One region of the Streptomyces sp. NBC_01257 genome, then DNA from elsewhere that is predicted to be linked to it. Evidence: riboswitches for the same ligand, from Rfam matches in the RefSeq annotation. Region 1 holds a riboswitch; each other region holds the start of a gene.

Region 1 (5,235 bases):
ACGAACGGGGTGGCCAGCAACGGGCGGGAGATTCTTCTCAGGACAGCCATGGATCCCCGTCTGCCCCTGGAAGCAGCCGTCACACGCGGCCGCCGCCCTGCCCGGTGGAGTCTTCTCCTGCTCCTCCCGCACCCGTCATCCGGGCGGTCTCGACAGGTGACGACGGTTCGTGAGCGGCCGTCACGGGGGAGGCCGCGCCGGGACAGGCGCTCGTCCGCGCAACCGCCGTCATGCGCTCGCGGGCGCCTTGCTCCAGGACATTCGGCAGGCCCTGATCAGCTGAGCAGCCAGATGCATGCACCGCCCAGGACGAGGAGCAGGCAGATGGCCAGGTTGGTGCGCCAGTACGTCAGGAAGATGGCGACGAACTCGCGGATCATCGCGCTGGGCCAGAAGTACGCGGCAGTGGGCGAACCGACGACGTGGCCCCTGACCCCCGTCCGGCGGGCCGTCACCGCGGCGCGGAAGACGTGGTAGTTGTTCGTGACCACGAGACACCGGTAGTCGGGATTGGCCTTCTCCATGATCGACTTGCTGTACCGCAGATTCTCCTCGGTCGTCGTCGAGCGGTCCTCGCGTTCGATCAGGGCGGCCGGGAATCCGCGCTCGATCAGGTACTCGGCCATCGCGTGTGACTCCGGCAGCTTTTCGTCGGGCCCCTGGCCGCCGGAGGCGAGCAGTACGGGCTGCCTGCCGCGAGCCGTCAGCTTCGTGTGCACGGTCCGGGCCCGATCCAGTCGGCCGGCCAGCAGCGGCGACACCGTGGTGCCGTTGATGAGACCGGCTCCGAGCACCACCACGTAGTCGGCCCTGCGGTGGAAGTGGAGGCGGCCGTAGAGGAACGCGTAGACGACGAAGCAGACGAACAGGAAGGCGATGTAGCCGGCCAGGGCGAGCACGGTGCCTGTCACCACCACCAGCGTGTCGTTCTTCAGGATCAGCGCGGTGATCATCAGTGCGAGAAGGCCCACCAGGGCAAGGCCTGTGAGCAGGGACAGGAGGTTGGCGGGGCTTCTGCCCTCCTTGCGGACCATCGTCACGCCGTTGGAGATCAGGAACCAGGACAGGATGGCGACGCCCAGCGCCACGAGGACGAGGAGCACGATGCCGATCTCCCGCCCCGTGGCGGGCTGCGATCGGGCGAGCCCGGCGAGCCAGGCGGTCGCGGCGAAGGTGAGCGACAGTCCCAGAAGGACGGCGTTGCTGAAACGCCGGCGTTCGCGGAGTGTGCCGACACAGAAGACGACGAAGATCAGGAACGCCGGGACGTAGGCCAACATGCGCACATGCTAGGCGGAGGGCCGAGAGCGCCCTTGAGGAGGCCGGATCATCGACGCGGAGGGGCACGGAGGGTCCGGGGCCGGAGGCGGGCGATGCGTACGAACGATTGACATGCTCAGGGCAAATTGGAATGCTGCGAGGACGCTCGTCCAACGATGTAAACGCTGCCGCCGACTCGTGCGTCGCAGCGGAGGCCGACCTTGGAACGGGACCATGAAACTCACTCGCCATCTTTCCCGCGCCGCCGTCCTGGCGTTGTCCGGCGTGCTCGCCGTCGTCATGTCCTTGTCGTCCGCGGAGCAGGCGCGGGCGGAACAGACCATCAGGGCGGCCGACCCGAGTGTGATCCGGGTCGGCACCACTTACATATCGGTGCAGTCGGCCGGTGGCGGCATCGCCGTGCGGCAGGCGTCCTCGACGGCCGCGCTTGCATCCGCGCCCGCCCGGCAGGTGTGGTCGGACACGGCCGGACACGGTGAGGTCTGGGCTCCGGAGATCGTCACGGACGGCGGCCGCTACTACATCTACTTCTCGGCCGGCCGGGGCGCGGCCCACCGGATGTACGTCATCAGCTCGGCGAACCCGGACAGCGGCTACACCGGGGAGAGCCAACTGGCCCTGCCGGACGGCAAGTGGGCCATCGACGGGACCCTGTTCACCTTCGGCGGGCAGCGCTGGTTCGTCTGGTCCGGCTGGGCCGGTGACACCAACGTCGAGCAGAACCTCTACATCGCACGCATGAGCAGTCCCACCGCACCGACCGGCGCACGCCACGTCATCTCGCAGCCGCGGGAGAGCTGGGAACGGGTGGTGGGCAACCCGTTCATCAACGAGGGCCCCGAGGCCATCAAGGACCCGAACGGGCAGTTGCACATCGTGTACTCCGCCAACGGCAGCTGGAGCGACCAGTACTGCCTGGCCGACCTGCGCCTGCGCCCCGGGGGCGACCCGACGTACGTATGGGACTGGTACAAGTCCAACGGCTGCCTGTTCGGCTCGAACCGGGCGACGATGATGTCCGGCTGGGATCCGACGCTGTACGTCAACGGGCCCGGCCACCACAGCTTCGTCCTGCTCAACGGCGACATCGGCACCAGCCCGCCCGCCGGCCCCCGATTCCCCTCGATGTTCCACGCGGTGCCGAAGGGGACGCCTTACGCGTGGGAGAACCGGTACTGGTACACCGGCACGTTCGCCTGGTGGGGCAACACCACCTACAGCCGCGCGAATGTCCCCGGCCCGACCACCGACACGGGCTGGAGCCTCAAGTTCTTCGAGTAGAGCGGCGGGGGCCCGTGGAACCGGAGCGGGCCGGTGTCCTCCCGGAAGCGGCTGATGGGCGCGCGCCGCGCGAGCGGAGGAGCGTGCGTCTCCGAGGCAACGGGAGTCAGGACGAACAGCGCTGAGCCCGGACCGTGGGGGAACGGTCCGGGCTCAGCCGGCTGTCGGGCCGGGTGCCGTGGATGCAGTGCGTAGGCATGTCCAACAAGGGCACATGAGTTCCAATGGGAGGAGGCATCATGAAGCCATTGGACTCTGCGCCCCTGGACACGGAGGGCGGCAGACCCGTCGAGCGCGGTGCGTCCGCGCCCGCGGCGGAAGGCGTGAGCCGGGAGAGGACGCACCCGCCGGCCGATGAGAACGCGGGGAACCCGAAGGGGATCGAGGAAGAGGATCCCAGGGAGCGGGTCAACCGCCGCTGGAACGAGATTCTGCAGGAGACGAGGGTCGCACAGACCGGTATCCAGATCCTCTTCGGCTTCCTGCTCAGCGTCGCGTTCACGCAGAGATTCGAAAGGCTGGGTGACTTCGACCACCGTGTCTACGTCATCACTGTCGTCCTCGGTGCCGCCGCCATCGGAGCACTCATAGCGCCCGTCGCGCTGCACCGGTTCCTTTCCGGCTCCCGGATGAAGGACGAAGTGGTGGCCGTCGCAGGCCGGTTCATGGTGTGCGGCATGGTCCTGCTCGCACTGACCATCGGCTGCACGCTCCTTCTCCTGCTGCACACCGTACTCACCGACCTTCTGGCGGAGATACTCGTCGGCGCCGTCATGGCGTGGTTCGCAGGGGCCTGGTTCGTACTCCCGCTCATCCTCAAGATGCGCTCGGGGCGCCGCGACGACTGAGCGACCGGGAAGCGGCTGCGGGGCTGCGGTTCGAGCCGGGCGGGGGAGGGGGACCGACGATCCCCGTCCTGTGCCGGCGCTTGAATCATTCGCGCTCCGGCTTGATCCTTCCCCCACCCACCCGGATCAAGAACGCAGGTCACGAGCCCTGGTTGGAGCAGCTCCGCCCCGCAAGGGTGAGTGAAGCGAGCGGTGGCTCGCGGACTCGGAAGGGAGCAACACACCGACGTATGCCGGCGGCCGGACGGGCGGCCCAGCCTGCCGTGCGGTGCGCACGAGCGTGACCAGGGGCGTCTGCCGAATGCGATGATGGCCGACGACAGGGCGACGGCGGTCCGAGGAAGCCGGTGTGAATCCGGCGCGGTCCCGCCACTGTGATCGGCGAGCGGATCCCGGAAACTCCACTGCCCCACGCGGGTGGGAAGGACGGGGCGAGCTGCGACCCGAGAGCCAGGAAACTCACGCGGTCGCCTCCTCGACGGACACCGGGGCGGATCTCCCCGGAGAGAGGGCGGTTCGGCGTGCCCGAAAGGCCGAACGAAGGAACCTCCGACGACGCCGTGGCGGCGCGGACGGTGGCCGACCCGATACCGTGCCGGATCGTCGTGTGCCGCGACTGCTGTTGCGGCAGCGCAAAGGTGACCGGAATCGATCACGCAGCGCAGACGGCGCGACTGCGCTCCGAGGCACCCGTACGTGTTTCCGCCTGCCTCGACGTGTGCGACCAGGCCAACGTCATCGTGGTGCAACCCTCCGCCGCGGGCCGGGCCGCCGGTGCCAGGCCGGTATGGCTGGGTCTGGTCAACGACCCGGAAGCCACCGAGGACATCGCGGCCTGGGTACGCGCCGGCGGCCCCGGTGTCGCCCCGCAGCCGGAGATCCTCGACCTGTACGCCTGCCCGCCGCCGCGACGGCGGGCGACCTTCTAGGCTCGCCTCGTCCGCCCACACCGGGACACCGGGCCGCGGCACAGCTCGGGTTTCCTCAGCCCCCTCGCGAACCCCGAGCGGACCACCGACCGCCACCGGGCGGTTCCCCGGTACCGGTCAGCTTTCGACCTCGCTGCCGTCGCCGCCCCAGAGGGTGTGGAAGGTGCCCTCGCGGTCGGTGCGGTGGTAGGTGTGTGCGCCGAAGTAGTCGCGCTGGCCCTGGGTGAGCGCGGCAGGGAGGCGTTCGGCGCGCAGGGAGTCGTAATAGGCGAGGGTGGCGGCGAAGGCGGGCGTGGGGACGCCCTGGGTGACGGCGGTGGCGATCACGGCGCGCCAGTCGTCCTGCGCGGCGGCGATCTCCTGGGCGAAGCTCTTGTCGGAGAGGAGACTCGGCATGTCGGGCTGCGCCTCGTAGGCGCTGGTGATGCGGTCCAGGAAGGCTGCCCGGATGATGCATCCGCCGCGCCAGATCGCGGCGACCTTGCCGAGGTCGATGTTCCAGTCGTACTGCTCGCTGCCGGCCGCGATCTCGTGGAAGCCCTGGGTGTAGGCGACGATCTTAGACGCGTACAGTGCCTGCTCGACCTGGTCGGCGAACGCCGCCGCCTCGTCCCCGTCGAGCTCGCGGACTGCCGGTCCGGCGAGATGGCGTGAGGCGTCCCGGAGGGCGGCGTGGCCGGAGACCGAGCGGGCGAAGACGGCCTCGGCGATGCCGGAGACGGGAACGCCCAGGTCGAGAGCGATCTGTACGGTCCAGCGGCCGGTGCCCTTCTGCTCCGCCCGGTCCTGCACGATGTCGACGAACGGCTTGCCGGTGGCGGCGTCGGTGTGGGACAGGACCTCGGCCGTGATCTCGATCAGATACGAGTCGAGGCGGCCCGTGTTCCAGCCGCGGA
Region 2 (5,235 bases), 6.0 Mb from region 1:
GGGCTGGATCAGCACCACCACGTTCCCGAACTGGAGCGAGGCGAGGACGATGTCGTCCCCGTCCACGTACAGCGAGCCCGGCGGCTCGCCCCAGTGCTCCAGCATCGAGTCGCGCAGCTCCGGCTCCAGCTTCGCGAACCACTGCCGGTAGTCGGCCAGCGGCACCCGCGCCGGAGCCGCCGCGAGCTGCTCCTCGGTCAGCCACTCCACGTCGTGGCCACCGGCGTTGATGAGGCGGTGGATCAGCTCGTCACCGTTGTCCGGGTGGCCCTCGACGCCGTAGCCGGCAGCGCGCAGCGCGTCCAGGACGCGGACGGCGGATGCGGGGGTGTCCAGGCCGACCGCGTTGCCCACGCGGGAGTGCTTGGTGGGGTAGGCGGTGAAGACCAGGGCGAGCTTCTTCTCGGCGTTGGTCTTGTGCCCGAGGACGGCGTGGCGCACCGCGATCCCGGCGACGCGGGCGGCCCGCTCGGGGTCCGCGCGGTACACCGGCACCTCGTCCGGACCCTGCTCCTTGAAGGAGAACGGGACGGTGATGAGGCGGCCGTCGAACTCCGGGATGGCGACCTGCATCGCCGCGTCCATGGGGGAGAGCGCGGCGTCCGACGCGTCCCACGCCGCCCGCGAGGACGTCAGGCACAGCCCCTGCAGCACCGGCACGTTCAGATCGGCGAGCGCGCCGATGTCCCAGGCCTCGTCGTCGCCCCCGGCGGAGGCGTCGGACGCGCGGGTGCCGCCGGCCGCGAGCACCGTGGCGACCAGGGCGTCGGTCCGGCCGAGCAGCTCGTACAGGGCGGCGTCCGCGCCACGCAGCGAACCGCAGTACACGGCAAGGGCGTTGGCGCCGCGTGCCTCGACCGCGTCGCACAGCACGTCGACGAACGAGGTGTTCCCGGAGAGGTGGTGCGCCCGGTAGAAGAGCACCCCGACGGTCGGGCGGCCCTCGACGAACTCCCGCTCGCCGTGCACCCCCCACTCGGGCATCTTCTGCGGCTCGGCGAAACCGTGCCCGGTCAGCAGGACCGTGTCGGAGAGGAAACGGGCCAGCTCGACGAGGTTCCCCGGGCCGCCCTCCACCAGATAGCGCAGCGCCTCGGCGACGACGCCCGCCGGTACGGACGACTCGGCCATCAGCTCCGCGTCCGGCACGGCCTCACCGCCGAGCAGCACGGTCGGGATGCCGGCCGCCTTCAGGGCGGCGAGTCCGTCCTCCCAGGCGCGCTTGCCGCCCAGCAGCCGGACGACGGCGACGGAGGCTCCCTCGATCAGCGCGGGGAGTTCCTCGTGGACATCGATACGGGTCGGGTTGCCGATCCGGAAGGGCGCGCCCGAGGCACGGGCGGCCAGGAGGTCCGTATCGGCGGTCGACAGCAGCAGCACCGTGCTCAGCTGGGCGCTCGACGGGGCGTTCGACGGGGCGTTCATGCGCGTGCTCCAGGTGCTCCGGGGGCGATGAAGGGAAGTCCTGCCGGTGCGCCCGACTCGATGAGTCGCCACAGCGCATCGGTGTCCGCGTGTTCTTCGATCAGGTCGCCGAGGCGGTCGAGCTGTTCCTCGCGCAGCGCGGCGAAACAGGTGTCGGGTGCGGGGACGAAGCGGCGGCCGGCGGCCCGCGCGGTCTCCGTCAGGAAGCGGCGGCGGAACGCGTCGCTCTCCAGCGAGCCGTGCCAGTGGGTGCCCCACACGGAGCCGGACCGGCAGCCGTCGAGGCTCCCGCCCCGCCCGTCGGTGAGGAACGGTTCGCCGCCGCGCACGTCCGCGACGCCGTGGTGGATCTCGTACCCCTCGACGGGGGCGCCGAGCGCCTCGCCGGCCGGCCGGGCGAGGGTCTTCTCACGGTCGAACCGGACGCGTACGGGAAGGAGTCCGAGCCCGTCGACCTTCCCGGCGCGCGACTCGACGTCGTCCTCGATCTCCTCACCGAGGATCTGGTAGCCGCCGCAGATGCCGAGCACCGGACGGCCCTCGGCGGCGCGCCGCAGCAGGGCGTCGGCGAGCCCGCGCTCACGCAGCCAGGCCAGCGCCTTCACGGTGCCGCGGGTGCCGGGCACGATGACGAGGTCGGCGTCGTGCAGTTCCTCGGCCCGGTCCACGAACCGCACCACGACGCCCGGTTCGGCGGCCAGCGCGTCCACGTCGGTGAAGTTCGACATCAGGGGCACCGCGCACACGGCGACGCGCAGGATGTCCTCGCCGTGCGGCGGCGCGACGACCGACTCCCGGACGGCGCCGCGCAGCGAGACCCGCAGACCGTCCTCCTCGTCGATGCCGAGCCCGTGGGCGAACGGCAGCACGCCGTACGTCGGCCGCCCGGTGAGATCGCGCAGCATGTCCAGTCCCGGTTCCAGCAGCGACACGTCGCCGCGGAACTTGTTCACCAGATACCCGGCGATCAGCTCCTGGTCCTCGGGGGCGAGCAGCGCCGTCGTGCCGAAGAACGACGCGAAGACCCCGCCGCGGTCGATGTCGCCGACGACCACGACCGGGAAGCGCGCAGCCCGGGCGATGCCCATGTTCACGATGTCCGTGCGCCGCAGATTGATCTCGGCCGGACTGCCCGCCCCCTCGCAGATCACCGCGTCATACGTGCCCCGAAGCTGCTCCAGACAGTCCACGACGGTGGACAGAAGCGATTCCTGCCGGCCGCCGTGGTAGCCGCGGGCGCTCATCTCGCCGACCGGGCGCCCCATCAGGACGACCTGGCTTGAGCGGTCGCTGCCGGGCTTGAGCAGCACCGGGTTCATCAGCGCGGTCGGCTCGACGCGGGCGGCCTGTGCCTGCATGGCCTGGGCGCGGCCGATCTCGGCACCCTCACGGGTGACGAAGGAGTTGAGCGACATGTTCTGCGCCTTGAACGGCGCCACCTTCACACCCCGGCGCACCAGCCAGCGGCAGATGCCCGCCGTGACGACGCTCTTGCCCGCGTCCGATGTGGTCCCGGCGACCAGCAGTCCGCCGCTCATGTCGGTCTCCGTCCTGAGAGTCGAGGTGCTGCTGTACGTGGTGGCGCGGTACGGGTTCCCGGGGTCCTGCCTGCCGCGATCCGCCGGGCCGCGAGGCCCATGCCGGCCCGGGCCGCCACGCTGACGCCGAGGGCCAGCACGCCGACCCGGCGCGACAGCCGCACGGCGCGTTCGATGTCCGCGGTCTCCACCGCCCGGCCCGCGCCGCCGTTGAGCACGGGGCGGTGCTCGACCCGGCCGCCGTAGGCGAGCGTGCCGCCGAGCCGTACGCCGAGCGCGCCCGCGAACGAGGCCTCCACCGGGCCCGCGTTGGGGCTCGGGTGCTTCGCCGCGTCCGCCCGCCAGGCCCGGACCGCGCCCCGCGGGTCTCCTCCCGCCGCCACGGCGAGCAGGGCCGTCAGCCGGGCGCCCGGCCACCCCGCGACGTCGTCGAGGCGGGCCGAGGCCCAGCCGTAACGGCGGTAGCGGGGCGACTTGTGGCCGACCATCGCGTCGAGCGTGTTGGCGGCCCGGAAGCCGACGAGTCCCGGGACCCCGGCCAACGCCCCCCACACCAGGGCGCCGACCACGGCGTCCGAGGTGTTCTCGGCGACGGACTCCACGACGGCACGGGCGATCTGCGGCCCGTCCAGCGACTGCGGGTCGCGGCCGCACAGATGCGGCAGCCGTTCACGGGCCAGGCCGATGTCCCCTGCGGCGAGCGCGGCACCGATGGCCCTGGCCTCGCGCCCCAGCGACGTACCGCCGACGACGGACCAGGTGGCGGCGGCGGTCAGGGCGACGGACGCGGCGGGGTGGCGGCGCAGGGCGCGGGAGGCCAGTGCGGCGCCCCCGGCGGCGCCTCCGGCGCAGACCAGGGTGTGCAGGGCGCCCCACCCGCGGTGGTCGCGCCACAGGCGGCCTTCGACGCCTGCCGCGGCCCGCCCGAAGGCGGCGACCGGGTGCCCCCTGCGGGGGTCACCGAGCAGCAGATCGCCGATCAGACCGGCCGTGGCGCCGTACGCGAAGATGCGATCGGCACGCACGGTTCAGCCGGCCGTTGCGCCTCGAAGGACCTTGGAACCTGTTCTGGGTCGCACAGGGACGGACGCACGGCAGCCGGGCATGGCGATATGTCCTCACTCAGGGTCCGCGCCCTGGTTCGACGTGACCGGCGACGAGAGTCTCCTGGCTTCCGGATCCGCAGTTCCCCCGGCCTTCCAGTCCGCTTGCGTGGACCGTGACTTCCAGTGGTTGGGGGACTGCTCCCCGGTGACAGTGGCGGGACCGCGCCGGATTCGCACCGGCTTCCTCTGCTGTCGCCGTAATGGCTCCGGCAGTCCACCACGCTCCGCGAACACCCGTCAACTTGCCGTTGACCTGCGACGGTGCAGTGTGCGCAGACACACATCGGGCCGGACGCGCACGAGGTGCGTCCGGCCCGATGCGGGTGGGAGTGGTGGGGCTCAGGCGACGATCAGATAGATGCCGTAGGCCACGGCCGCGGCGCACAGTCCGAAGCACACGTACGCGCCGGCGCGCGCCAGCATGAGCGAACCGCCCGCCGAGCCGCCCGCCGAGCCGCCCTGTGCGGCCGGTTCGGGCTGCTTGGAGAGGCCGACGATGCCGAGGGTGAAGAGGCCCACGAGAGCGACCGTGGCGACGAGGGAGACGCCGAAGACGGTGCCGAGGGCTGCCCAGTCGATGTTCATGCGGATCTGTCCTTACCGGTGGCTCTTGGGGTCCTAGACCGTGGCGGGTCGGGCAGGGTCGGCGACCGTCCCGGCGGGGGCCGGGATGGTCGCCGTGAGCTCGTGGGGCTGGGCGGCCACGGTGGGCGGCGGGCTGACGGCCGCGATGGCCGTGGTGACGACACCCGCGGGCTCGGCGTCCGCACCGGCCGGGGCGACGTCGTCGTGGCCGACGGGCCTGCGCCGCGACAGCATCCAGATGGCGCCGGAGCCGGCGATCAGCAGCGCCGCGACGACCACGACGCCCCAGGTGCCCTGCTTGGTGAGGAACTCCGCACCCGCGCCGACCAGTCCGGCGGCCGGCAGGGTCAGGCCCCAGGCCACGAACATCCGGGTGGCGGTGGACCAGCGGACCACGCCCCCCTTGCGGCCGAGGCCCGCGCCCATCACGGCGCCGGAGCAGGACTGGGTGGTGGAGAGGGAGAAGCCGAGGTGCGAGGAGGCCAGGATGACGGTGGCCGCGCTGGTCTGGGCGGCGAAGCCCTGCGGCGGCTTCAGCTCGGTGAGGCCGCTGCCCATGGTGCGGATGATGCGCCAGCCGC
Region 3 (5,235 bases), 110 kb from region 1:
GCTCGGCACGCACCGACTTGGGGATGGCGACCACACCCCGCCGGGTCAGCCGGCGCAGCACCACCTGCGCCACCGACTTGCCGTGTCCCTTGCCGATGTCCGCCGGCAGCGGGTCGGTGAACAGGTCGTTCCGCCCCTCGGCGAAGCCGCCCCACGACTGGATCCGCACCCCGTGTTCGCGCATGAGGCCCTGGCAGTCGGCGTGTGCGAAGTCAGCATTGAGTCAGCATCCGTCCTGGCACACGAGGTCAGACGCGAGCACAGACGGGAACGCCGGTCCAGTGGAAGGCCTTCCTCCGAGGCACTCTCAGCCGCTTCCAGACCCCTCCCGCCCACAGCAACGACGCAGGCATGATCGGGCTCACCTCGTAAGCGAGCAACCCGTAAGAACCCGCAGCTCAGCGCACACGTCCACGCGGCTTCAGGGGCACAGCGGGCAGTGCGGGAGCCGGGAGCGGCGCACCGTCGTACCCCCGCACGGCGCCGAACCGATCACCATTCATCCAGTCCTCCCGGGCCTGCGTGATCTCGTCCTGGTTCCTGGCCACGAAGTTCCACCACATGACGATCTCCTCCTCGAAGGGTTCACCGCCCAGCAGCATCAGGCCCGCGTCGGAGTCCGCGCGCAGCGGCAGCTCCGTGCGGCCGCAGCCGAGGTAGAGCATCGAGCCGGGCTCCACGGGGACGCCGTCGACCTCCGCCCGGCCGGACATCGACAGCACGGCGTACTCGAAGTCCGGGTTCAGCGGGAGGCGTGCCTCGGCGTCCCGGCTCAGGGCGAGGTCGGCGCCGACGATCGGGGTGTACGCGGTGCCGGGCGAGGTGGCGCCGTCGAGCTCGCCGAGGATCACCGTGGCCGTGAGGCCGGGTGCGGTGACGGACGGGAGGTCCGTGTGGTGCTGGAAGTGCGGTTCGACCTGGCGGTGCGCATCGGGGAGGGCGACCCACAGCTGGGCGCCGTGCAGCAGTGCGGCGTGCTGCTTGGGGCTCTCCTCGGAGTGGCTGATCGCCCGTCCGGAGGTCATCAGGCCGAGCTCGCGCGGGCGGACCGTCGCCAGGCTGCCGAGGCTGTCGCGGTGCAGGACCTCGCCGTCGTGCAGCCAGCTGACCGTCTGCAGGCCCATGTGGGGGTGGGGCGGCACCTGCATACCGGGCTCGTCCGCGATGTCGTCGGGGCCGTAGTGGTCGACGAAGGCCCACGCCCCGACCATGCGGCGGCCCAGGTTGGGCAGCAGCCGGCGGACCTCGGTGGACTCGCCGAGCTGCACCCGGCGCGGAGTGAGGAGTTCACGTACGGGTTCGGCGACGACGAAGCCACGCCCTCCGCAGACGGAGAGTGCTGCCTGGCGATCGAGATTGCTCATGGCGCTCAACCTATTCCCGTGCGAGTCCGGGCGGGTGGCACCCACGCCGAATATTTAGTGGAATGTTAAACCATCTCTGTGTGTTGTGGGGATCGGTACGTACGGGAGCGGCCCGGCTACCACCCTCGGCCGAGGAGGTCATATGAGCGACACCTACTTCGAGTTCGGCACCGCCGCCGAGCGCTGGGACCGTGCACGGCTCTTCTTCGACGCGAAGGAGTACACGAGCGCCGCCCGGATTCTCGGCGGGCTGGTCGAGGAGGTTCCGGAGCAGGTGGCGCCGCGGCTGCTGCTGGCCCGGGCCTACTACCACTCGGCGCGGCTCGTGCGGGCCGAGGGTGAACTGCGCGCGGTGCTGGAGCGTGACCCCGTCGAGCAGTACGCCCGGCTGATGCTCGGCCGCACCCTGGAGCGGCAGGGCCGGCAGGCCGAGGCGGACACGCAGCTGCGGATGGCGGCCGCCCTGTCCGGGGAGTTCGCCCCGGCATCCGGCGCCTGACCTCCGCGTGCACCGGGCCGCACCCGCGTAATCCGGGTGCGGCCCGGTCGTGGCACGTGATAGTCCACGGAGTCATGACCGACCTTGTGACACCGCGCCTGTCCCTCCGCCTGATGACCGTTGCCGACGCCGAGCAGGTGGTGGCCGGCAGTCCCGCGCCGGGCGTGCGCTGGGCGCCCGGCTACCCCTCCGTCGGCGAGGTCGCGGCGGCCACGCGTTTCCTCAACACCTGTGCGGAGAGCGGGGATCCGGGCCCCTTCGGAGGGTACGTGATACAGCGCCGCGAGGACGCGGTGGTGATCGGTGGGGTCGGGTTCCACGGGACGCCCGACGAGCACCGGCACGTCACGATCGGTTACGGACTCGTGCCGTCGGCACGGGGCATGGGGTACGCCTCCGAGGCGCTTCGCGGCCTGTTGCGGTTCGCCCGTGACCGGGGCGTCGTCTGCGTGCACGGTGACACCGACCTCGACAACGTCGCCTCCCAGCACGTCATGACGGCCGCGGGAATGCTCTTCGTGAAGGAGGACGCACTGCTGAAGCACTACCGGATCGAGTGGGACGCGCCCGCCCCGCAGGGGTGAGACAGCGGGAGTCGGACGGGCCCCACCGCGGGAGTGGGACAGCCGGAGTGAGGCACCGGACCCACGCATGCGGCGGGGCCTGCCGGGTTCTCCCGGCAGGCCCCGCACATCGCACTGCCCTGGGCTCAGCCGGCGACCGTGGCCGGCCGGTTCGCCTTGCCGTTCTCGGCCGTGACCGCCTGCGGCCTCGGCACCAGCAACCGCTCGGTGAGATACCCGAAGACCAGCCCGAAGGTGGTCCAGAGCGTCACCTGGACGGCGAGCGTCGCCAGCCTGAACTCCCAGAGCAGCGAGGCCGGGAAGTCCTTTCCGACCTCGTTGAACGAGGGCAGGAAGGCGTAGGCCAGCCCGATCACCAGCACATAGCCGGCCGCCGCCGCGATGGTGGCGTTCCAGTTGCCCAGGCGGGGAGCCAGCCGCTTGCCGAGGATGACGGCGGCGACGGCCAGCAGGACGCTGAGCGCGACCATCAGGAAGAACAGGGTGGTGCGTTTGCCGATGGTGTCGGGGTTGCCGACGGCCGGCGGGTTCGCCGGGTACTTCAGGAACGGCACGACGTACACCGTCAGCAGGGCCGCACCGGCGATCAGCGCGGCCGTGGCCCTGGGGCCGAACCGCCCCATCCGGCCGAGGGCGTAGCAGAAGACGAGTGCGGCGATGCCGCCGACCGCCACGCCGAACACCAGGACACCGGTGGCGAGACCGGCGGTGGACTGCATGGTGCGGCTGACGAGTTCCTCGCCGCCGCCGTGGTCGTGGGTGTGGCTGTGCGCCTCTTCGAGGGCAATGGCCGCGTCCACCCGGGACTCGCCGAGGAAGTAGGCGACGAGAAGTGCGAGCGCACCCGCGGCGAGACCGGCCAGCATGCCGCGGACCAGCAGGGCTCGGACAGATATGGAGTTCATGAGGGGTTCCCCTGGATCAAGCGACGGGATCAGTGGCAGGGGAAACCGAGGAGGTGGCGCCCGTCGTGGACCCACTCGTGCACGCCTTCGCCGGAGATGAGCGCGGTGGCGCCCTGCTCGGCGCCGACGAAGTACAGCAGGATCAGCATGAGGATGCCGAAGAAGGCGGCCCAAGGGGCAATGGCCTTCAGCGAGATGGGAGTGATGGCGGGTGCGCCGGTGGCGGGGGCAGCAGTCTGTGCCATGGCAGAACCTCCTGGGGGAACACGCGTCCCGATCGTGGTGCCTGAGACGAAGGTGCTGGGTCTGACTTCCCGTACGGGTACGGGTTCACAGTGGCGCGACCGTGCCGGATTCTCACCGGACTTCCGTCACACCCTCGTCATGTCGTCGCGACCATACCGCCTGGACGCGGGCGCCGCCATGGTGCCGCCGGCCGTACCGGGGGCCCCGAATGCCATGGTGTGCTTGGCCAAGTGGCCACAGTTCAGGGAGTTGAGAGCGGTTATGACGGTACGGGTGATGTTGATCTCACCGGCGATGAACGCCGCGCTGCGCGAGGCCCGTTTCGCGGGGGACGCGCCCCTCGACGAAGCCGGGCAGCGGCAGGCCCGCGCCGCCGCGGACGCGGTGCCCGCAGCCGACCGGTTGCTGCACGGGCCGTCCCGTCGGTGCAGCCTGACCGCAGCCGCCCTCGGGCTCCGTTCCGCCCCTGAAAACGCCCTCCGGGACTGGGAGTTGAACCGCTGGGCGGGCGCCCGGCTGGACGAGGTGAGCGCGAGTGATCCGGAGGGAGTGGCCGCCTGGCTCGCGGATCCCTCCGCCGCCCCGCACGGCGGTGAGTCGCTGCTCGGTCTGTGCGCCAGGGCCGGCGCCTGGCTCGGTTCCCTGGACGGCGGCGGACCCGGACGCGTGCTGGCGGTGGTCGAGCCCGCCGTGGTCAGGGCCGCGGTCGTCCACGCGCTGGACCTTCCGCCGCGGGCCTTCTGGCGGATCGACGTCGCCCCTCTGACGCTGACGGAGCTCAGCGGCCGGTCCGGGAGGTGGAACCTTCGTACCGGCCGGCCGCTCACGGCGGAGACGGCCGGCGCTCAGGCGCCCCAGCCACCCCCGACCGCCCGGCTCGACAGGTAGGAGTCACGCAATGCCTTGCGCAGGCCGGGCACGACGCCGTCGAAGTGCGCGGCGAGCGCCTTGAGCGCCGGTTTGTACGCCCGGCGCTCCTTCCCGCTGAACACGCTGCTCACCTCGGTCTCCGCCGCGAGCACGGCCATGGTCAGTTCGTCCACGGGGATCGCGGCCGGTTCGGAGCCGCCGATGACCGCGTCCCGGACCCTGTCCTGCAGGGCGCGCACCTGCTGCGGATCCTCCACGACGACCCGGTCGACGGGGAGCACTCCCAGCCGCTTCTCCTGCCGCACGGTGATCGCGCGCGCGGCGGCAAGCTGCTCACGGACGGGCTTCTCCGCCGTGTGCGCCTTGTTGTGGACGTACGAGAGCCACCTCTTCGGCGTCTCGGGCAGATCGCGCCACACCGCCGCGAGGAAGGGATCACCCGGCGCCGTGGCAGCACGCCGTGCGACCTTCCCTCCCTCGGCGGTGAGCAGTCCGGCCAGGGCCAGCTCGGTCAGCGCCCCGGCCCGCAGCAACTGGCCGCGCCCCTGGAGATCGGTGAGCTCGAACTTCTCCTTCTCCACGGTGTAGCAGAGCAGGTACAGGCGCTGGGGCAGACTCGGTCGCACGCTCGTCCTCCGGGCATCGGGGATGGCAACCGAACGGGTCCGCGTTCGGCGGTGGTCTGCTACCCCCGGTATGTCTCCAGCAGTCGGAGCCAGATCTCGCTGATCGTCGGGTACGCGGGAACCGCGTGCCAGAGGCGGTCG
Region 4 (5,235 bases), 480 kb from region 1:
GTCACCAGCGCCGTTGCTGTCCACGACCGGCGCCGGCGGCACGGTCGCCGGGACGTGGTGCGGGTCCCCGCCGCCGTCCCGGGTGAGGACGTAGGAGCCCTCCGCGCCGGCCGTGGCGACCACCGTCGAGGCACGGCCCTCGCGCAGGATCTCCCGCATCAGGGCGGGGGCGCGGTCGCCGGTCGTCGCCGCGCTGAAGAAGACCAGATCGGACCGGAGCGCGAACTCCCTCTGGTGGTCGGCCAGTCCGTCCCAGTCGTGCAGATCCGTCGAGACGGGGAGGCCGAGGGCCTCGATGTCGTCGTAGAGGAAGCGCGTGAAGTTTGTAATGGACAGATGCACATGGCGGGCGCGCCGCAGCCGGGGAAGGTAGAAGTCCCGCGGCATCCGCAGATCCGCCGGATCGCGGGCGTCGTAGAAGGACATCCGCCGCCCCGTCGCGTCCACCAGGTTCACCGCACGGCGGGTGCCCGCAGCCGAGATCAGCGGGTGGAACTCCACATCGCCCTCGGCCAGCCGCTCGCGCACCCGCGTGCCGGTCCAGTCGTCGCCGATGCAGTCGAGCAGCGCGACGTCCAGCCCCAGCGCGCGGGCACCGAGCGCCACGTTGCCGCCGGTCTGACCGGGCCACTCCTCGATCGGACCGACCATGACGGCGTCGGCGAGCGGAACCGGGAGGGAGTCGACGCGGACGATCGTGTCCACCCCGCTGCCGCCGACCACCAGGACGTCGTATTCGGATTGTTGTCGGGCCACTGTGCCGCCTCTCTGTACCCGCCGTGATCAAGTATGGCCGAACGCCCGTACACCCGTCCGTCCCGGCCGAGGGTCCGCCATGTGAACAGTGCCGTGGAGTGCGCGGACGTCCTCTAGGGTGGGCGGTGCAGCTGGTTCGCCCTGTCCGCCAGGCAGGCGCGTCGCAAGAGGGAACCCGGTGGGAATCCGGGACTGCCCCGCAGCGGTGAGCGGGAACGACCGCCGTCATACGCACTGGATCCGAAGGGTCTGGGAAGCGACGGCCAGTAGGTGTCTGCCTCGGCAGACGTGCCCGCGAGTCCGAAGACCTGCCCGCTGCCCGCGTCCGAACCCCCGGAAGCGGAGATCTCGGTGACCTCGTGGGCGGGTCGGCGGCAGACAGCGGGCGGACGGCACCGAAACGGTGCGGTGAACCGCCCGGTCCGTCACACCTTCGCGCCCTCGTCCCGGTCCGGGATCCGCAGGAGACACGCTCGCGAAGGAGAGCTACGTGACATCCGAACCCACCACGGCGACGGCAGCGGCCACCGTGTACGGCTACCCCCGCCAGGGCCCCGACCGTGAACTGAAGAAGGCGGTCGAGGGCTACTGGAAGGGCCGCGTCACCGCCGACGCCCTGCGGGAGCAGGCCGCCGCACTGCGCCGGGCGAACTGGCGGGAACTCGCGGCCGCCGGCCTCGGTGAACTCCCCACCGGCGACTTCTCGCTCTACGACCACGTCCTGGACACCAGCGTGATGGTCGGCGCCGTCCCGGAGCGCCACCGGGCCGCCGTCGCCGCCGATCCGCTGGACGGGTACTTCGCGATGGCCCGCGGCAGCCGGGACGCAGCCCCGCTGGAGATGACCAAGTGGTTCGACACCAACTACCACTACCTGGTGCCCGAACTGGGCCCCGACACCGTGTTCACCGCCGACTCCGCCCGGCAGGTCGCCGAGTTCCGTGAGGCCGCGGACCTCGGTCTGACGGCACGTCCGGTCCTCGTCGGCCCGGTCACCTACCTGCTGCTGGCCAAGGCGGCCCCCGGCACCCCCGCGGACTTCGACCCGCTGTCCCTGCTGGACCGGCTGCTGCCCGTGTACGCCGAGGTGCTCGCCGACCTCCGGGCGGCAGGCGCCGGCTGGGTGCAGCTCGACGAGCCCGCCCTCGTACAGGACCGCACCCCCGCGGAACTGGACGCCGTCGCCCGCGCCTACCGGCTGCTCGGCGGGGCGGACGACCGCCCGAAGCTCCTGGTCGCCTCCTACTTCGGGCGGCTCGGCGAGGCCCTGCCCGTCCTGGCCCGCACCCCGGTCGAGGGACTCGCCCTCGACTTCACCGAATCCGGCGCCGCCAACCTGGCCGACCTCGCCGCCGCGGGCGGGCTGCCCGGCAAGCGGCTGGTCGCCGGCATCGTCAGCGGCCGCAACATCTGGATCAACGACCTGGAGAAGTCCCTCGCCACGCTGGGAACCCTGCTCGGCCTCGCCGGCCGGGTCGATGTCTCCGCCTCCTGCTCCCTGCTGCACGTCCCCCTGGACGCCGCCGCCGAGCGCGGCACCGACCCGCAGATCCTCCGATGGCTCGCCTTCGCCCGCCAGAAGACCACCGAACTCGTCGTCCTCGCCCGCGGCCTCACCCACGGCACCGGCGCCATCGCCGCCGAACTCGCCGCGAACCGGGCGGCCCTGGCATCCCGCGCAGGGTCCGCGCTGACCCGCGACCCGGCCGTGCGGGCCCGCGCCGCGGCCGTCACCGACGCGCACGGCCGCCGCTCCCACCCCTATGCCGAACGGAGCCCGCTGCAACGCGCGCACCTGGGACTGCCCCCGCTGCCCACCACCACGATCGGCTCCTTCCCGCAGACGGACGAACTGCGCACCGCCCGGGCCGATCTGCGGGCCGGACGGCTCGACGGCCCCGGCTACGACAAGCGCATCGAGGCCGAGATCCGCGAGGTGATCGCCTTCCAGGAGGAGACCGGACTCGACGTCCTGGTGCACGGCGAGCCCGAACGCAACGACATGGTCCAGTACTTCGCCGAACAGCTCACCGGCTACCTCGCCACCCGGCACGGCTGGGTCCAGTCCTACGGCACCCGCTACGTCCGGCCGCCGGTGCTGGCCGGTGACATCTCACGGCCGGATCCGATGACCGTGCGCTGGACCTCGTACGCGCAGTCCCTGACCGCACGCCCCGTCAAGGGCATGCTCACCGGGCCGGTCACCATGCTCGCCTGGTCGTTCGTGCGCGACGACCAGCCGCTCGCCGAGACCGCCCGCCAGGTCGCCCTGGCCCTGCGCGACGAGGTGGCCGACCTGGAGGCGGGCGGCACCTCGGTCATCCAGGTCGACGAACCCGCCCTGCGCGAGACCCTGCCGCTGCGGTCCGCCGAGCACGCCGCCTACCTGGCGTGGGCCACCGAGGCGTTCCGCCTGACCACGGGCGGCGTGCGGCCCGAGACCCAGATCCACACCCACATGTGCTACGCCGAGTTCGGCGACATCATCCGCGCCATCGACGAACTCGACGCCGACGTCATCAGCCTGGAAGCCGCCCGCTCCCACATGGAGGTGGCCAGGGAACTCGCCGGCCACGGCTACCCGCGCGAGGCGGGGCCCGGGGTCTACGACATCCACTCGCCCCGGGTGCCGAGCGCCGAGGAGGCGGCCGCCCTGCTGCGCACCGGCCTCGACGCACTGGGCACCGAGCGGCTGTGGGCCAACCCCGACTGCGGCCTCAAGACCCGGGGCTGGCCGGAGACCCGCGCCTCCCTGGTCAACCTCGTCGCGGCGGCCCGCACGGTCCGGGCCGAGTCGGCAGGCGACACCGCCTGACCGGCGCCGGGGCCGGAGCCGCCGCCATCCGGCGGTCTCCGGCCCCGGCCGGCCTTCTCTGCGCGCGGCCCCGACTTCCGCTGGCTATCGTCGGTCGGGGGCCATCGACCCGAACCGTGGAGGAGCCTCATGCTGCCGTTGCCCGAACCGCGCGACCTTCCGCCGCGCATCGCCACCGGCGCGTTCATCCTCAATTCCGGCCTGGGCAAGCTCAAGGCCGACGAAGCGACCGCCCAGGGCCTGCACGGGATGGCCTGTACGGCCTACCCGTTCCTGAAGAAGCTCGAGCCCGACCGGTTCACCCGGCTGCTCGCCTGGTCGGAGATCGCGGTCGGCAGCAGCCTGCTGGTCCCGTTCGTGCCGACCAGGCTCGCCGGACTCGCCCTCACCGGGTTCTCCGGCGGCCTGCTCGGCCTGTACCTGCGGGTGCCCGGCATGCGGGAACCCGGCAGCCTGCGCCCGAGCCAGGACGGCGTCCCGCTGGCCAAGGACTCCTGGATGTTCGGCATCGGTCTGGGCTTCCTCGGCGCGGGAACCCGCCGGGCGGCCACGGCGTCCCGTCACTGCCGCCGGCACCGCCGCTGCGGGCGCTGAACCACCCGGCGCCGGGCGGTGCCACGGAGTCCGTGGCACCGCCCGGAGTCAGTCGCGCACCCGGGCCACCAGCAGCGCCACGTCGTCATGGCCCTGGGGGTGCCGGAGCTCGCGCAGCAGCCGGTCGCAGCACTCCTCCAGCGAGGGGTCGGGATCGCGCAGCAGCCCGAGCAGGGTGTCCAGCCGGGCGTCGATGTCCTGGTCCCTGGTCTCCACCAGCCCGTCCGTGTACAGCACCAGCCGGTCCCCGGGGCCGAGCGCGACCGTGACGTCGCTGAACGGGACACCGCCCACCCCGAGCGGCGCCCCCGGCGGCAGTTCGAGCAGCCTCGGCGTGCCGCCGCGCGGGATCAGCACCGGCGGGAGATGACCGGCGGTCCCCACCCGGCACCGGCCCGCGGCCGGGTCGTACACGGCGTACACGCAGGTGGCGAACCACGGGTCCAGATCGACGGTGATCTCGTCGAGGTGCCCCAGCACCTCGGCGGGCCGCAGGCCGAGCCGGGACAACGTCTGGGTGGCGGTGCGCAGCCGCCCCATCGTGGTGGCCGCGTTGATCCCGCTGCCCATCACATCGCCCACCACCAGCGCGGTCCGCCCGTGCCGCAGCCCGATCACGTCGAACCAGTCGCCGCCGACCTCGTAGCGGGAAGCGGCCGGCTGGTAGCGGGACGCCACCTCGAGACCCACCGGATCGTGGTGGTTGTGCGGCAGCATGCTGCGCTGGAGGGTGAGCGCCGTCTCCCGCTGCTGCCGGTACAGGCGCGCGTTGTCGATACTGACCGCCGCACGGGCGGCCAGCTCGGACGCCAGCAGCTCGTCGTCCTCGGTGAACGGCAGCGGATTGTCCGTACGGATCAGGTCGATCGCGCCCAGGACCTCGCCCCGCGCGATCAGCGGCACCGCCAGGTAGGAGTGCGCGCCCGCCTCCGCGAGCAGTGCCGCCGAGCGGCTGTCACGGGCGATGCGCGAGAGTATCTCCGCGTCGAGAACCGGCTCCCGGACCGGCCGGGCCGTGCGCACACAGCGGGTGATCAGCCGGTCGGTGCCGTACTGGGCGGCGTGCCCCG

The links. A riboswitch is a leader RNA that binds a small molecule or an ion and turns the genes downstream of it on or off. The one in region 1 is predicted to bind cobalamin.
Region 2: it holds a riboswitch for cobalamin, as region 1 does, so the genes downstream of both, OG408_RS09355 (cobalamin biosynthesis protein) here and OG408_RS35895 ((2Fe-2S) ferredoxin domain-containing protein) in region 1, are expected to answer to the same signal.
Region 3: it holds a riboswitch for cobalamin, as region 1 does, so the genes downstream of both, OG408_RS36375 (CbtB domain-containing protein) here and OG408_RS35895 ((2Fe-2S) ferredoxin domain-containing protein) in region 1, are expected to answer to the same signal.
Region 4: it holds a riboswitch for cobalamin, as region 1 does, so the genes downstream of both, metE (5-methyltetrahydropteroyltriglutamate--homocysteine S-methyltransferase) here and OG408_RS35895 ((2Fe-2S) ferredoxin domain-containing protein) in region 1, are expected to answer to the same signal.

Annotation. Positions count from the first base shown of each region.
Region 1 is NZ_CP108472.1:8,236,519-8,241,753, forward strand. Features, by position in the region: gene OG408_RS35875 (DoxX family protein) at 1-50, opposite strand, end outside; gene OG408_RS35880 (YdcF family protein) at 276-1,280, opposite strand; gene OG408_RS35885 (glycoside hydrolase family 43 protein) at 1,495-2,562, shown strand; gene OG408_RS35890 (DUF6328 family protein) at 2,802-3,410, shown strand; cobalamin riboswitch at 3,748-3,871, shown strand; gene OG408_RS35895 ((2Fe-2S) ferredoxin domain-containing protein) at 3,971-4,339, shown strand; gene gndA (NADP-dependent phosphogluconate dehydrogenase) at 4,457-5,235, opposite strand, start outside.
Region 2 is NZ_CP108472.1:2,237,617-2,242,851, reverse strand. Features, by position in the region: gene cobN (cobaltochelatase subunit CobN) at 1-1,389, opposite strand, end outside; gene OG408_RS09360 (cobyric acid synthase) at 1,422-2,963, opposite strand; gene OG408_RS09355 (cobalamin biosynthesis protein) at 2,960-3,988, opposite strand; cobalamin riboswitch at 4,124-4,256, opposite strand; gene OG408_RS09350 (hypothetical protein) at 4,409-4,654, opposite strand; gene OG408_RS09345 (inorganic phosphate transporter) at 4,688-5,235, opposite strand, start outside.
Region 3 is NZ_CP108472.1:8,343,017-8,348,251, reverse strand. Features, by position in the region: partial or broken gene OG408_RS36400 (aldo/keto reductase) at 1-211, opposite strand, end outside; gene OG408_RS36395 (pirin family protein) at 399-1,364, opposite strand; gene OG408_RS36390 (tetratricopeptide repeat protein) at 1,507-1,863, shown strand; gene OG408_RS36385 (GNAT family N-acetyltransferase) at 1,938-2,447, shown strand; gene OG408_RS36380 (CbtA family protein) at 2,573-3,352, opposite strand; gene OG408_RS36375 (CbtB domain-containing protein) at 3,382-3,597, opposite strand; adenosylcobalamin (AdoCbl) riboswitch at 3,643-3,736, opposite strand; gene OG408_RS36370 (histidine phosphatase family protein) at 3,860-4,486, shown strand; gene OG408_RS36365 (GOLPH3/VPS74 family protein) at 4,444-5,094, opposite strand; gene OG408_RS36360 (dihydrolipoyl dehydrogenase family protein) at 5,154-5,235, opposite strand, start outside.
Region 4 is NZ_CP108472.1:8,711,627-8,716,861, forward strand. Features, by position in the region: gene OG408_RS37880 (carbohydrate kinase family protein) at 1-726, opposite strand, end outside; cobalamin riboswitch at 871-1,086, shown strand; gene metE (5-methyltetrahydropteroyltriglutamate--homocysteine S-methyltransferase) at 1,247-3,571, shown strand; gene OG408_RS37890 (hypothetical protein) at 3,701-4,165, shown strand; gene OG408_RS37895 (SpoIIE family protein phosphatase) at 4,214-5,235, opposite strand, start outside.